DNA from 4 places in the Mesobacillus sp. MER 48 genome. Region 3 is predicted to be linked to each of the others. Evidence: riboswitches for the same ligand, from Rfam matches in the RefSeq annotation. Region 3 holds a riboswitch; each other region holds the start of a gene.
What was found. A riboswitch is a leader RNA that binds a small molecule or an ion and turns the genes downstream of it on or off. The one in region 3 is predicted to bind thiamine pyrophosphate.
Positions count from the first base shown of each region.

Region 1: another riboswitch for thiamine pyrophosphate. It lies ahead of thiC (phosphomethylpyrimidine synthase ThiC); the one in region 3 lies ahead of thiT (energy-coupled thiamine transporter ThiT).
Region 2: another riboswitch for thiamine pyrophosphate. It lies ahead of M3593_RS02105 (YkoF family thiamine/hydroxymethylpyrimidine-binding protein); the one in region 3 lies ahead of thiT (energy-coupled thiamine transporter ThiT).
Region 4: another riboswitch for thiamine pyrophosphate. It lies ahead of M3593_RS16145 (3-oxoacyl-ACP reductase); the one in region 3 lies ahead of thiT (energy-coupled thiamine transporter ThiT).

Region 1 covers NZ_JAMAUR010000005.1:158,119-161,624, reverse strand. The annotation lists gene thiC (phosphomethylpyrimidine synthase ThiC) at 170-1,915, opposite strand; TPP riboswitch at 2,086-2,200, opposite strand; gene M3593_RS17480 (HAD family hydrolase) at 2,735-3,052, shown strand; gene M3593_RS17475 (YdhK family protein) at 3,071-3,506, shown strand, end outside.
Region 2 covers NZ_JAMAUR010000001.1:421,462-424,967, forward strand. The annotation lists gene M3593_RS02080 (hypothetical protein) at 148-570, opposite strand; gene M3593_RS02085 (hypothetical protein) at 749-907, shown strand; gene M3593_RS02090 (hypothetical protein) at 950-1,192, opposite strand; gene M3593_RS02095 (hypothetical protein) at 1,315-1,503, opposite strand; gene M3593_RS02100 (hypothetical protein) at 1,724-1,972, shown strand; TPP riboswitch at 2,050-2,148, shown strand; gene M3593_RS02105 (YkoF family thiamine/hydroxymethylpyrimidine-binding protein) at 2,249-2,851, shown strand; gene M3593_RS02110 (ECF transporter S component) at 2,851-3,447, shown strand; gene M3593_RS02115 (ABC transporter ATP-binding protein) at 3,431-3,506, shown strand, end outside.
Region 3 covers NZ_JAMAUR010000008.1:61,778-65,283, reverse strand. The annotation lists gene M3593_RS20350 (dicarboxylate/amino acid:cation symporter) at 1-21, shown strand, start outside; gene M3593_RS20345 (histidine kinase N-terminal domain-containing protein) at 261-1,391, opposite strand; TPP riboswitch at 1,636-1,743, shown strand; gene thiT (energy-coupled thiamine transporter ThiT) at 1,851-2,447, shown strand; gene M3593_RS20335 (FeoA family protein) at 2,700-2,924, shown strand; gene feoB (ferrous iron transport protein B) at 2,924-3,506, shown strand, end outside.
Region 4 covers NZ_JAMAUR010000004.1:268,963-272,468, forward strand. The annotation lists gene pepT (peptidase T) at 1-960, opposite strand, end outside; gene M3593_RS16135 (hypothetical protein) at 1,094-1,231, shown strand; gene M3593_RS16140 (hypothetical protein) at 1,224-1,379, shown strand; TPP riboswitch at 1,437-1,546, shown strand; gene M3593_RS16145 (3-oxoacyl-ACP reductase) at 1,621-2,382, shown strand; gene thiM (hydroxyethylthiazole kinase) at 2,439-3,251, shown strand; gene thiD (bifunctional hydroxymethylpyrimidine kinase/phosphomethylpyrimidine kinase) at 3,248-3,506, shown strand, end outside.

The DNA.
Region 1 (3,506 bases), on a different contig from region 3:
CTAATCAATTAAACCTGTAAAAAATGCTAAATGACCATTCCATGAGTTTGGGAAAAAGTTACCTGAACGATGTATTCATCGACTTAAAGGTGTGAAAATAGGCGCAAAAAGACGGACTTAAGAGATTACTAGATAAAAATAGAAAGCGGCTCCCCTTTTTAATCAGTTCTTATTGATAAAGCTTTCCTCCGGCTTTTTTAAATTCCTCTGCTTTTTCAACAAGTCCCCTCTTGATTGCGTCCTCCGGCTCTAGCTTATGCTCTTTTGCATAGTTCCGGATATCATGGGAGATTCTCATGCTGCAGAATTTAGGTCCGCACATAGAACAGAAGTGAGCAGTTTTTGCACCTTCAGCCGGCAATGTTTCGTCGTGGTATTCCAATGCGCGTTCAGGATCCAATGAAAGATTGAACTGATCTCTCCAACGGAATTCAAAACGGGCTTTCGACAGGGCATCGTCCCTTTTTTGCGCTCCAGGATGGCCCTTTGCCAGATCAGCGGCATGGGCGGCAATTTTGTAGGTGATCACACCCTCACGCACATCGTCTTTGTTCGGCAGTCCCAAATGTTCCTTTGGCGTTACGTAACAGAGCATAGCTGTACCGTACCAGCCGATCATCGCAGCTCCGATCGCAGATGTAATGTGGTCATATCCCGGCGCGATGTCAGTGGTTAGCGGTCCTAGTGTATAAAATGGCGCTTCCTGGCAAATCTCCAGCTGCTTATCCATGTTCTCCTTGATTAAATGCATCGGAACATGCCCGGGTCCCTCTACCATTACCTGTACATCATGCTCCCACGCAAGCTTCGTCAACTCCCCAAGTGTTTTGAGCTCAGCAAATTGGGCCTCGTCATTGGCATCAGCAATCGATCCAGGGCGCAAACCATCTCCCAGAGAGAAGGCCACATCATATGCCTTCATGATTTCGCAGATTTCTTCAAAGTGTGTATAAAGGAAGTTTTCTTTATGGTGATGAAGGCACCATTGAGCCATGATCGAACCGCCTCTTGAGACAATTCCAGTCAATCGTCTGGCAGTCAGCGGAACATACCGCAACAAGACGCCTGCATGGATGGTAAAGTAGTCAACCCCTTGCTCAGCTTGTTCAATGAGCGTATCTTTGAACACTTCCCAGCTAAGGTCCTCAGCAATGCCATTCACTTTTTCAAGCGCCTGGTAAATCGGAACGGTGCCAACCGGAACAGCTGAATTCCGGATAATCCATTCGCGTGTCGTATGAATGTTTTTTCCTGTAGACAAATCCATGATTGTATCTGCACCCCATCGGGTAGCCCACGTCATTTTTTCCACTTCTTCCTCAATGGACGAGGAGACGGCCGAGTTCCCAATGTTCGCATTTATTTTGACATGAAAGTTGCTGCCGATAATCATGGGTTCAGTCTCAGGATGATTGATATTGGAAGGAATGATGGCCCTGCCCCTTGCCACTTCAGATCTCACAAATTCCGGGTCCATATTCTCCCGTATCGCTATGAACTCCATCTCCGGCGTAATGATTCCCTTTTTGGCATAATGCAGCTGGGTAACATTCTTCCCTTCCTTCGCCCTCAATGGCTTACGCGATAGGTCCGGAAAAACCTTATCATTTGCCCTCGGGTCATGCTCACTTGAGTATCCATTGTCCTCGGGCTTTATTTTCCGGCCCTCATACGCTTCAACATCCCCTCGTCTCTGAATCCACCTGCTCCTCAGTGGAGGAAGACCCTTTCTAAGATCGGGTGTATAAGCAGGATCCGTATAGGGACCGCTCGTATCATATACGCGAACCGGCTCATTGGTTTCCTCTCCAAAAGATCCGCTGGTCGGACTTAATTCAATCTCTCGCATCGGAACCCTAATATCAGGCTGCGAGCCCTCCACATAGACTTTTTTGCTCCCAGAGAAGCTTGCCATAATCGAAATGCTGTCCTGGTTTAATGATTTTGCTGTTTTCACTGATCATCTCTCCCTTTTTTAAAATTGAGGGACGAGATCTGGCACCTGGGAAATTCCCTAGTATGTAAAAAAGCCGGCCCACATAAAGATGGACCGGCTTTAACCGCGAATGTCTCTGCACAAAAAGACTGTGCACTTGTCAACTTCCCCACGCTGGTATGATCCAGATCAGGTCCAAAGAGTCAAGGAACTTTAACGCGTCCCTTTCTCAGCCCAAGCTATTGGGCACCCCTAGTTATTGCTATTCAGTTCCCTTCGAGTATACACAATACGAAAAATAAAGAAAAGTTTTTTAAGCAATAGAGTGCTTATTGCCTATATGGACAATAGAACACACTTTCAAGGAGTTTAGCTAAAGAAGCCCTTAGACAAATACCGACCAAATTCTCCCTCTTCCTTAGAAAGTACAAATAATTACATGAAATTCTATCATTATTCTAAAAACATGAAGACGATTAACACAGCTTCGTAAAGGCTGGTTGACTTATGTTATTAATCATTTTTAAAAAATCCCTCATTTCAAGTTCATACAGTACCTCTTCTGTTAGAAAGCCATATAAAAAATAAGTTTTACGATAGGGGTGTAGGGTATAAAAATATCGAATGCTTATCACGCGATTAGGACATTGTTTTCGGAAAAATAATGGTTAACTTTGATACTTCTGAAAGGAGGAACCACAATGGCATAAATGGCTATTTTGCGCAGCAGTTCTTGCGGGTATCATTACACTTGCCTATTGGGCTGCCACAGGTGATTTCGAATTTGCTTTGGAACGAATGGTTACTGTTTTAATTATCGCTTGCCCTCATGCACTTGGTTTGGCGGGTCCTTTAGTAACATCACGGTCAACCGCCATAGCAGCGAAAAAGGGATTGTTAATTCCTAATAGAGTGGCATCCGAAGGGACATATAAAGGAGTTCGGATTGTTTTTGATAACACGGGGACACTAACCGAGGGAAACTTCGGAGTAACAGATATTTTTCCTGTCCAGGGAATAAGTGAGGAAGAACTTTTAACCCTGGCATATTCAGTTGAAACCCAATCGAACCATCCTATTGCAAAGGGAATTGTATTGATTAAAAAATCCAAATAGAAGAAAGGATGATTTTTAATGAAATCCAATAAATTTTTGTCCATTATAATCACTCTGATTATGGCTCTCGTTTTATCTGCTTGTAACGGAAACAACAACACTTCAGCTCCACCTGAAAATAACGCAGATAAAAAAACGGAAGAATCCAATGAACATATGGAAATGGATCATTCAAGTTCAGGTGAGGTTCCCGAAGAACTAGAAGTTGCGGAAAATCCAACCTACCCGGTTGGGAGCCAAGCTGTCATGCACGCAAAACATATGAAGGGAATGGACGGGGCAGTTGCAACCATTGCAGGAGCCTATAATACAACAGTTTATTCGGTTTCCTATACTCCTACAAATGGTGGTGAACGCGTAGAGGACCATAAATGGGTCATTCATGAAGAAATTGAGAACGCAGGCAAAGAACCATTCAAGCCTGGCGATGAAGTCAAATTGAATGCAGACCATA
Region 2 (3,506 bases), on a different contig from region 3:
TACCCTTTCAGGAATAAACATTAACCATTTTTATTGGTGTTTTTTAAAACACTGCCATGGCAATAATCTTTGCTCTTGCATACAAAAAGCCTTTTCATTTAGAAAAGAAAAGGCTTCATTCTTATAAATCAACTTGCTCGTGTTGGCTTATAAAAACCTGCATGAGTCCTGTTCCGCTTCATCAGAGACGAGGAGATAAAAAGTTCTTCCCTCAGCTGTGATTTCCTTTGTAAAACCATAACGTTCCAATGCTTCGCAGTCGTTTTCTACTAAGATAGCTGACGAAAATAGCAATGCCTGCAAATGGAATAACATTATCTCCAATGCCTCCTTAAGCGAGTTATCAAGAGGAAGATCTTCCACTATAGATAGCCTTCCTCGGATGCCAAATGCTTCCTTAGCAAACTCGATTGTCTCTGTGAACCTCTCGGATATAGATGAAGCACTGCTAAGGATATCATTCCAATTATCGTCAAAAACGTAAGCCTGCCAAGATGATTCTTTAGAAGTTGCTAAAATCTCAATTTTAAGATAATGAACTTGATCATCATAATAATAAATGGCTTCCATTTGGGCTAACTCCTTTACTATTTTTGATATAGTCTTCCTCATCCGGCCAAGCTTGATTAAAGGTTTGTATAAATATTGGTATTGGGAAAATACTTTGAAAATAGAAATATGTTTGCATGATTTTTGCAGGTAAGGGAAATTAAACACTGAGAAGTATAAAGTAAGGAGGATGAATCAAGTGAAAAGAGAGCAAAACAACATTATTAAATCTGAACAGGAACTTGAACATGATCAGCAGCACAGCATGGTGTGCAATGATCAGCTATTCTTTCAGGAATTAAGGATTGCGGCTGAAGAAGCAGAACGTGACCGAATTGAAAATGGGGAAAATGCATAATAAAAAAAAAGAGAAAGGCGATTTTGCCTTTCTCCGTCTTAATTAACTGATGAACCTATCTCTTTCTGCAGCTTCTTCTTCACGCTGAGCTTCACGGTCTTCATACCAAAATTTAATATGGGTCAAAATTGAGAAAACAAGGAAAAAATTCATTGTCCAGACACTGACAAACGGGGCGATCCCCCCAAAATCGATCGCTTCATAATTTTTTAGGACCATGACAATATATGATTCAATGAACACAAGGACAAAGCCGGCTACACCTGCAATTGCCATACGCATCATAATCAATAACCACCTTATCGTTTATTCAGATTATTTAAATAATACGACTAATTATTGATTAGCGCAACTATTTTGTTCAATATTTTGCCACATTTACTCATTGACAATTTGTCACACTGTTTTTATCTATTCAGCCTCTTCTGTTTGAGCATGATTTCATATGATTTTTCGATAATATCTGTCAAAACATCACCTTTGTAGATCCTGCCAATTTTCGTATTTTCCTGATAGTATTCTACAATTTCATCAAGCTTGTCCGAGGTCTCTTTGGATACCCTGACGTTTAACTGAATCCTTTGGGCTTCATTCATAATGCTGACTTCCCTCCAACTCCTTCAAAAACTTCTATCTATCTGCTAGCAATCTGATATTATGTAGATATATGTCGCTAACTATACTGCAACGACCTCTATTTTAGCATATTCCTTCAGTATAAAACACTATGTTGTTCCCGGAACCAGTTTCCGCCCCATCCGCAAGGGGTATCTTATAAATATATGCCTTTTAGAAGATAAAAGATGGAGATAATCTATGAAACTGACAATATGGTCATACACAAAAAGATATAATATTAAAGCTCAATTTGACAAGTATCCTAACTCCGTAGTTATTTTCCGCCAAATCAAAGATTATTACTTCGTTTATACTGTTAACTGGGCCATAAGTGATCCTTTGGTTACGAAAAGTGCATTAGAGGAAATGGAATTGCTTCTCAACAGTGAACTTGGTACTCTGGATGAATACCGCCTTAGAAAGGTTTTTCACCAGGATTATGAATGATTTATTTTTAAATAATTAACCATTTACAATTCCGGACAATTGCTTTAAGATAATTTTGGAAACAACAACTGCATAGATTTTTGCACTAGGGGAGCTTTTTGCTGAGAAGAACTTTGTTCTGACCCTTATTACTCGATCTGGATAATACCAGCGTGGGGAAGTGCGGGAGAAACTCATCGTTCCCCTTTTTTATAAGCGATAGTATTCGACTGCATCCATCACGCTGGATGCAGTTTTTGTTTTTCCGAGACTTAAAAAAAGGGAGTCGTTGAGAAAATGGAAAAGAATTTGTGCGGTACAAGCGAGATTACTGGGGCAAGATTTTCGATTTACCCCATGTCAGACAGATTCGTGGAAATAATCCTGTCAGCACTGAAAGAAGTAGACACAACAAAAGTATGGATGAAGACAGATGATATTAGCACCTGTGCACGCGGGCGGTCTGAACATGTATTTGATGTTGTTAAAGCAATCTTTTTAAATGCTTCAAAAGGCGGAGACCATGTAGTCCTGAATGCTACCTTTTCAAATGGATGCCCTGGCGATTCTGCAGGCGATACCTTGATGGCAGAAGACTCCATATTGCTAAATGAAAAACTCTCAAACAGCATCAGCCAGGAAGTTGCCTGCCAGTTCGCACTCTATCCACTGGGAATAGCGAATTATATGGAGGTAATCATGGATCAAATTAAGACCGTTGAGGAACAAGGTGTGTTCGGTGGCGGAGTGCATTATGCCTCCAGGCTTGATGGGGATGCGAACCAGGTATTCACTGGTTTAGAAAAAGCATTTGACGGAGCGAGGTCCAGTGATTCTTCCCATATTGTAATGACTGTAACCATGTCAGCAAATAGTCCTTCAAGAAAGGAGGCAAAATAATGATCGAAAATTGGAAACTTCGTGAAGTGATTGTGTTATCCGTCCTTGCAGTCGTTTTCGGTGTCGTGTACCTGCTTTTTTTACAGGTGGGAAATGTTCTGGTCGGGTTATTCGGTATGATAGGCTATGATTTGATTTTTGGTATTTGGTTCATTGTTTCAATCATCGCTGCCTATATCATCAGAAAGCCTGGAGCAGCTGTACTGTCAGAGACCATAGCGGCCATAATAGAAGTTATGCTTGGAAATGCCGTAGGACCAAGACTGATCCTTGCAGGTCTTATTCAGGGACTGGGAGCTGAAGCAGTCTTCGCCGCAACAAAATGGAAAAACTACTCAACATGGGTACTGATTACTGCAGGTATGGGATCTTCCATCACCAGTTTTGTCTGGGGATATTTTTTGGGAGGATTTTCTGCTTTATCCCCAGGCTATGTGGCAGCAATGTTTTTTGTAAGATTATTAAGCGGGGCACTGCTAGCCGGACTATCAGGCAAATACATAAGTGACAGCCTTGCCAGGACCGGGGCACTGAATAGCTTCCCTCTTGGAAAAGAAGCAAGAAAGGAAAAGCTTGCCGATGAGCGGCCAGCATAAGACTCCCTTGCTTGAAGTCTCCAATTTAAACTTCAAGTTTGAGGACGATTCCATACTTG
Region 3 (3,506 bases):
AATCGTACACTTGAATATTAAGAATAAATAAAGGCTGTTTTCGTAAAGATTGTTGTTAAAATCTTAAAGCCGATTTTAACGTGCTATAAGCAATTTTGCAGTTCGTTTTTAAGTGTGCAAGCTCTTTTCTCATAATAAGCTTGAATTTTATAAAGAAAACTAGGTCATTCAATCCAATTTAGTAGTCAATAGCAACAAAGTTTGAGAAAAGAGCCTAAATAAAAGACCCTGCCGGCACCGGCAAGGGTCTTTTTGTGATGTTAGTTCTCCATCCTTATTAATGGCAAAAGCATGATGAATGAAGTTTTATCTGGCTCTGATGAGCATGCAAGTATGCCTTTGTGCTTCTCGATTATTTCCCGGCAGACAAATAACCCTAGGCCGGTTCCGAGCGTTTTTGTTGTGACGAATGGCTCGAAAATCGTCTTCAGCAACTGGTCGGGAATGACCGGTCCATTATTGGAAATCTCGATTTTTATATGTGTATCATTCACGAAGTATCCCTTGATTTCAATTTTAGGGTCAGCACGATACTGGCTCAACACATCAATTGCATTAAAGATGATATTGATCAAGACCTGTCTGATTTCATCGGAATATCCATACAATTCCATGTCATCTGCTACTTCCTTGGCAATCCGTACATTGGTGTCGAGGATGCTGGGATAAAGGAAATTTAAAACCTCATCAATCATTCTGTTTAATGAGAAAAGTTTTTTTTCCTTTCCAATTAGTTCTTTTTTAGAAAGAAGCAGAAATTGAGAGATCCGGAAATTGAGTTGTTCAAGCTCCCCGGAAATGATATCAAGATACTTCATATCCTCGTGTTCGGATCTCAACAGCTGGATAAATCCCTGGATAGAAGTCAGCGGATTGCGGAATTCATGGATAAAACTTGACGTCATCTGGCCGAGCAATGTCAGCCGGTCCTTATGGGTGGAGTCGATGAATTGGTTTTTTTCCTCAATGATTTTGTTTTTCTGTTCATTGTAGTAAGATACTGCGTAATACAGGAAGGTATCAAAACAGTAATTGATTCGGTTGATGGACTCCTGCATATCTTCCCATTCCATATTCATTTTGTGCAGGTGCTTGTAAAGTACAGATCGTCCTGAATTGACATTGTAGACAAAATCCCCAATATTGATGTCTGCGCGAACTCGTTCTTCTCCTACCATAAAGGCAAGTTTTTGGAGGTGGTCCTCCAGTTCTTCATTTGTCTTGGAAAAAACAGAGAGAATGATTTCATACATTTTCTCAGCGTTCTTGGTTATTTTTTCTTTATATGGATCATCTTCCGAGACGATGATTTTTACAGCCCAGTCGGCAATGAGTTGTTCCCTTTCACTAGTCAGGAAGCTAAGCAAACGGTTATCCGTGATTGGCAGCATTTTATTAAGTCCCCCAGTTTTTCTTTTCGATATTAAAGATTCGAGGTGCAGCTCGAAATCCCTTTGTCGAAAATTGAGAACATCCGCTGAATAGCGTCGAATCGATAAAAACGTGACAAAAGACCGATATTTTTAGCAACTTGAGGTGAGATTTGTCTTTTTTGATTCGACAAGGATTGGAAAAATAATATTTAACTTGTGATAAGAAAGAAGAAGTAGTATATTCATAGTGTAGAAACTAAATAATAACCACAAGGGGAGCTGCCAGAGAGCAGCTGAGAGTGAGCGGCCGAGTTCTTACCCTTTGAACCTGTTAGTTAATGCTAGCGAAGGAATGTGGATGCGATAGGAAAGCAATCATGGGAATCCTATATCGATCCCCTGATTGCTTTTTTTGTTTCTGAAGCAGAAAAGGCGTGTTGAAAACGGACCTCATTCTGGAAAGAAGGAGGAACAGTTATGAAGCAAAAACAAACATTATTTTTAGTGGAAGTGGCAGTGTTTTCCGCACTGGCTTATTTGTTGGATTTATTCTCGGGATTTTTATTTTCTCGAATCTGGCCGCAGGGCGGTTCAGTATCAATCGCGATGGTACCGGTTTTCCTGATGGCATTTCGCTGGGGAATCAAGGGAGGAGCCATCACAGGGCTTCTGCTGGGACTACTGCAATTCATCCTGGGATTCTCGCAAATATTCCATCCTGTCCAGGGAATCATCGATTATTTGGTGGCCTTCACTGTATTAGGGTTTGCCGGTATTTTTGCAAGACAGATCCAAGAGAATATCAGGAATGGATATAAAAAGAGGTGGATAGGATTGATCATCGCGGGGACCTTCCTTGGAAGCCTGCTTCGCTTTATCGCCCATTTCTTTTCCGGCTGGGTCTTTTTCGGAGTTTGGGCGCCAGAAGGACAGCCGGCTTGGCTGTATTCACTCATCTATAACGGAACCTATATGATTCCAAGTATGATTTTAAGCGCAATTATCATTATTCTTGTCATTGGCTATGCTCCATCAAGGATGGTCAAATCGACACTTGTAAGCAATAAAATGTGATATATCAAGGAGAGCTGACAATTCATTCAGCTCTCCTTTTTCACCTTTATAATATACCCGTTAAGGTATGTGATGAGCGTGAAACTGAAACTCGGAAAAATTGTCAATTCTATGGAGTTTTCCATATTCTCATATGTTATAAGTGTGTTTTGTGATTTATGTCACAGTGAAAGTGACCTGAAACTGATTAAATAAAGATAATCATTCTCAATTAGATATAAAAAACTAACAAACTGAAAAAAGGTGATGGCTATGCTGGGAAAATTAAAGACTGGTGAAAAAGGCCGGATCATGAATATTGCTGGAACTGACAAATATGTCAGAAGAAGATTGCTTGATTTCGGGATTTCTGAAGGATCGGAAGTATGCATAAAATGCATTCTGCCTTTTGGCGGCCCGGTCATGGTTGAATCATGCGGCCAATGCATAGGTATCCGCCGCAAGGAAGCATTACGGATCGAAGTGGAGCGAGTATGATGAACATAGCGCTTATCGGCAATCCGAATACCGGAAAAACTTCGTTATTTAATAACTTAACAGGATCATATGAATATGTTGGCAACTGGAGCGGAGTAACGGTCGAAAAGAAAGTTGGCCTTTTCAAGAATGGAAAGGATCAGCTGATTGATTTACCAGGAGTCTATACGCTCAATCCATTGTCGAAGGATGAGGGTGTGGTTACGAACTTTTTCCTGGAGGATTCGTTCGAGAAACTTTTGAATATCCTCGATGCGTCGCAATTAAGGCGTAATTTGCACCTTACCCTGCAGCTTCTGGAATATGGCGCCCCGATCACTATTGGTTTGAATATGCTTGACGTTGCAAAAAACAGGGGCATACAAGTCGATATTGAACAGTTGTCAAAATCATTAGGGGTCCATGTTGCTCCTGTCGTGGCAAGATCAGGAAAGGGCTGTAACGAACTTGCTGAACTTGCGACAAGAGAACCGTCAGGAACTGGCAAAACAAATCTTGTGTATTATGGAAAAGCAATAGAGGAGGGAATCCTCCAGCTGGGGCTGAAATTGGATGGGAGGACACGATTTCCTGTTCGCTGGC
Region 4 (3,506 bases), on a different contig from region 3:
CTGGTCGTTCATTTCAAGTTCAACCCGGGTTTCGCCATATGTAAGCCTTAGTTCATTGGAGATTTTCTGCATCAATTCCTTGCGTGCCTGGAAGCTGTCACGGTCAAAATCACGGATGATGTAGCTCAGCGTCGTCTCCTCCACATCCCCATTAATCGAGCTCAGGTGGAAGAATCCTTCATATCCTTCTGTATGCTCAGGCGCTTCTTCTGCAGGAAGCTTGCTGTTAAATTCCATCGCGATTTTGGCGGAGTTCACCATTTTGCCCTTTGCCGTGCCGGGGTGGACGTTCTTTCCTTTAAAAGTCACCTTGGCGCTTGCTGCGTTAAAGCTTTCATACTCCAGCTCGCCAAGCGGACCGCCGTCAACGGTGTAAGCGAATTTTGCATCGAATGCTTTTACATCAAACTTATGAGGGCCTCTGCCAATTTCTTCATCCGGAGTGAAAGCAACACGGATTTTACCATGCCTGATTTCAGGGTGCTTGATCAAATAAGCCATCGCCGTCATGATTTCGGCAATCCCTGCTTTGTTGTCAGCGCCTAGAAGAGTCGTTCCATCGGTCGTAATTAATGTATGGCCTTTATATTGAGGCAGTTCAGGGAAATCCGCTGGCGACAGGATGATATTCTGCTCCTTATTCAGGATGATCTGATTGCCATCGAAGTCTTCGACAACCTGCGGATTGACATTTTTGCCTGTAAAATCAGTTGCCGTATCGACGTGGGCAAGGAACCCGATGGTTGGGACATCCTTATCGGTATTTGCAGGAAGTGTTGCCATCACATAACCGTTTTCATCAATCGTGACTTCCTCCATGCCAATCGATTTTAGTTCCTCGACAAGCATATTGGCAAGGGTGAGCTGGCCTTCGGTCGATGGAGTGGTCTCACTGTTTTCATTGGACTGTGTGTCGATTTTGACATAAGAGGTGAATCTTTCGATTATCTCGTTTTTCATTGCTTTCATCTCCCATTCATATGTATATTTTCATATTAGCACAGATGATCAAGAAGACCATTTTAAAAAGAATGAAAATTCCATTTTTTGTATCATGTTTATTGTATAATGAAAGTAAAGGAGGCTGGACAGTATGGGGTATTTTTTCACGTTCATAGTGCTGTTTGTCGTGTTTTATCTGATTTTCAAGATAATCCGCTCAGGTAATTTGCCAAGCAATCATTACACTCCATTTGACGATTTAACCGAAGGGAAAAAGAAAGATGATTGATCTTGGCCTCATCATTGTGTTGCTGCTGTCACTCTGGTCGATAACGATTACACTGCAAAAATTAACTGCAAGTATCATCCAAAAGCAGGACCATCAGCTTAGACTACTGGAAGAAATCAATGAAGAACTAAAAAATAGCAGAATATGAACTTCTTACTTTACATATATAGGAGATAAGGCTAGGATAAAGACAACTGAATATTCGATTTACTACTAGGGGTGCCCTTCTGCTGGCTGAGAGGAAGACGCTAAGTCTTTTAACCCTTCGGACCTGATCTGGGTAATACCAGCGTAGGAAAGTAGTGTGAGAGAAGTTTTCTTACTTTGCTTTTAAGCCAGGTCCATTATATATGGATCTGGCTTTTTATATTTTAAGGAGGTTGAAACAAATGGAGTTAAAAGATCAAGTAGTTTTAATAACTGGAGGAAGCCGTGGCCTTGGTGCAGAAACGGTCAAAGCTTTTGCAAGGGAAGGTGCAAAAGTTGTCATCAACTATTTTCAGAATGAAGAAAAGGCAAAGGCTCTGACAGAGACCATTGGCGAAAATGCCCTTGCTCTAAGGGCGGATGTGCGTGATCCTGCACAGGTCAAAAGCATGTTCAGGTTGGCAAAAGAACATTTTGGGGCACCGATTACGACCATCGTCAATAATGCTTTGGTCAATTTTAAGTTTGATCCTGTGGCGAATAAGGATGCTTTTGCAGTGAACTGGGAGGATTACCAACAGCAGCTTGAGGGAGCTGTCCGCGGTTCATTGAATACCATCCAGGCGGGATTGCCAAATATGAAAGAAAAGAAGTTTGGCAGAATCATTAATATTGGCACGAACCTCTTCCAGAATCCAGTTGTCGCCTACCATGACTACACAACAAGCAAGGCTGCGCTGCTGGGGTTCACAAGAAATATGGCGAATGATCTTGGAAAGTATGGCATTACCGTCAATATGGTTTCGGGAGGACTGCTAAAAATGACCGACGCAAGCTCAGCTACTTCTGAGGAAGTATTCCAGCTAATCGAATCTTCAACACCTCTTAGAAAAGTCACCGATCCCACAGAAGTTGCAGACTCAATTTTGTTCTTCGCCTCACCATGGGCGCGTGCAGTTACCGGACAAAATCTGGTCGTAGACGGCGGGCTGGTGATGGATTAAGGAGATGGAATTCAGGTCGCAGAGGCGGTCTGAGGATGGATGAAGGAGGAATTGGAATGGAAAAACGAGAGATTGCTGGTTTGCTGGAGAAGGTCCGCAGAGAGAATCCACTTGTACATAACATCACGAATGTTGTGGTCACGAATTTTACCGCCAATGGGCTGCTGGCTCTTGGTGCATCTCCAGTGATGGCCTATGCACAAGAGGAAGTTGCCGAAATGGCAAGCATAGCGGGCAGCCTTGTGCTGAATATTGGGACGTTGACGCCTCAAGTCGTCGAATCTATGTTGATTGCCGGCAAAGCGGCAAATGAGCATGGAGTTCCAGTCATCCTTGATCCGGTTGGTTCCGGGGCGACTGCTTATCGGACGGAAACTGCAAGAAGGCTGATGGAGGAACTGGAGATTTCGGTCATAAGAGGAAATGCCGCGGAAATTGCCAATGTAGCAGGGGAAGCCTGGAACATACGCGGTGTTGACGCAGGTGATTCAGATGGGGATGTGATCGAGCTGGCAGAATCCGCTGCTCAAAAATTGAATACGATTGTTGCGCTGACAGGTAAGGAAGACGTTATTACAGATGGGGAATCTACGTTAGTCGTCAGAAATGGACATCCAATCCTTACGAAGGTAACCGGTGCCGGATGCCTGCTGACCTCAGTAATCGGGGCATTCACAGCAGTGGAAAAGGATTTTTTGAAAGCAGCAACTGCTGCATTGAGCATTTACGGAGTGGCAGCCGAAGTTGCCGCTGACAAAAGTGCCTTGCAGGGACCAGGGAGTTTTCAAGTGGAGTTCCTGAACCAGCTCTACCGTTTGGATGCTGAGGAAATCTACAGTAAAAGTTCTTTTGAAAGAGGAGGTAAATGAATATGAAAAAAGCACTTACAATCGCAGGATCTGACAGCGGCGGGGGAGCCGGAATCCAGGCTGACCTGAAGACATTCCAGGAACTGAAGGTATTTGGCACATCTGCCCTGACTGCTGTTACCGCGCAAAATACGCTTGGTGTCCAGGGAGTTTTTCCGATGAGCGCAGAGGCGGTAGCAGAGCAGATCCAATCAGTCGGTGAGGACATTGGAGCGGATGCCCTGAAAACAGGAATGCTTTTTAACGCGGAAATCA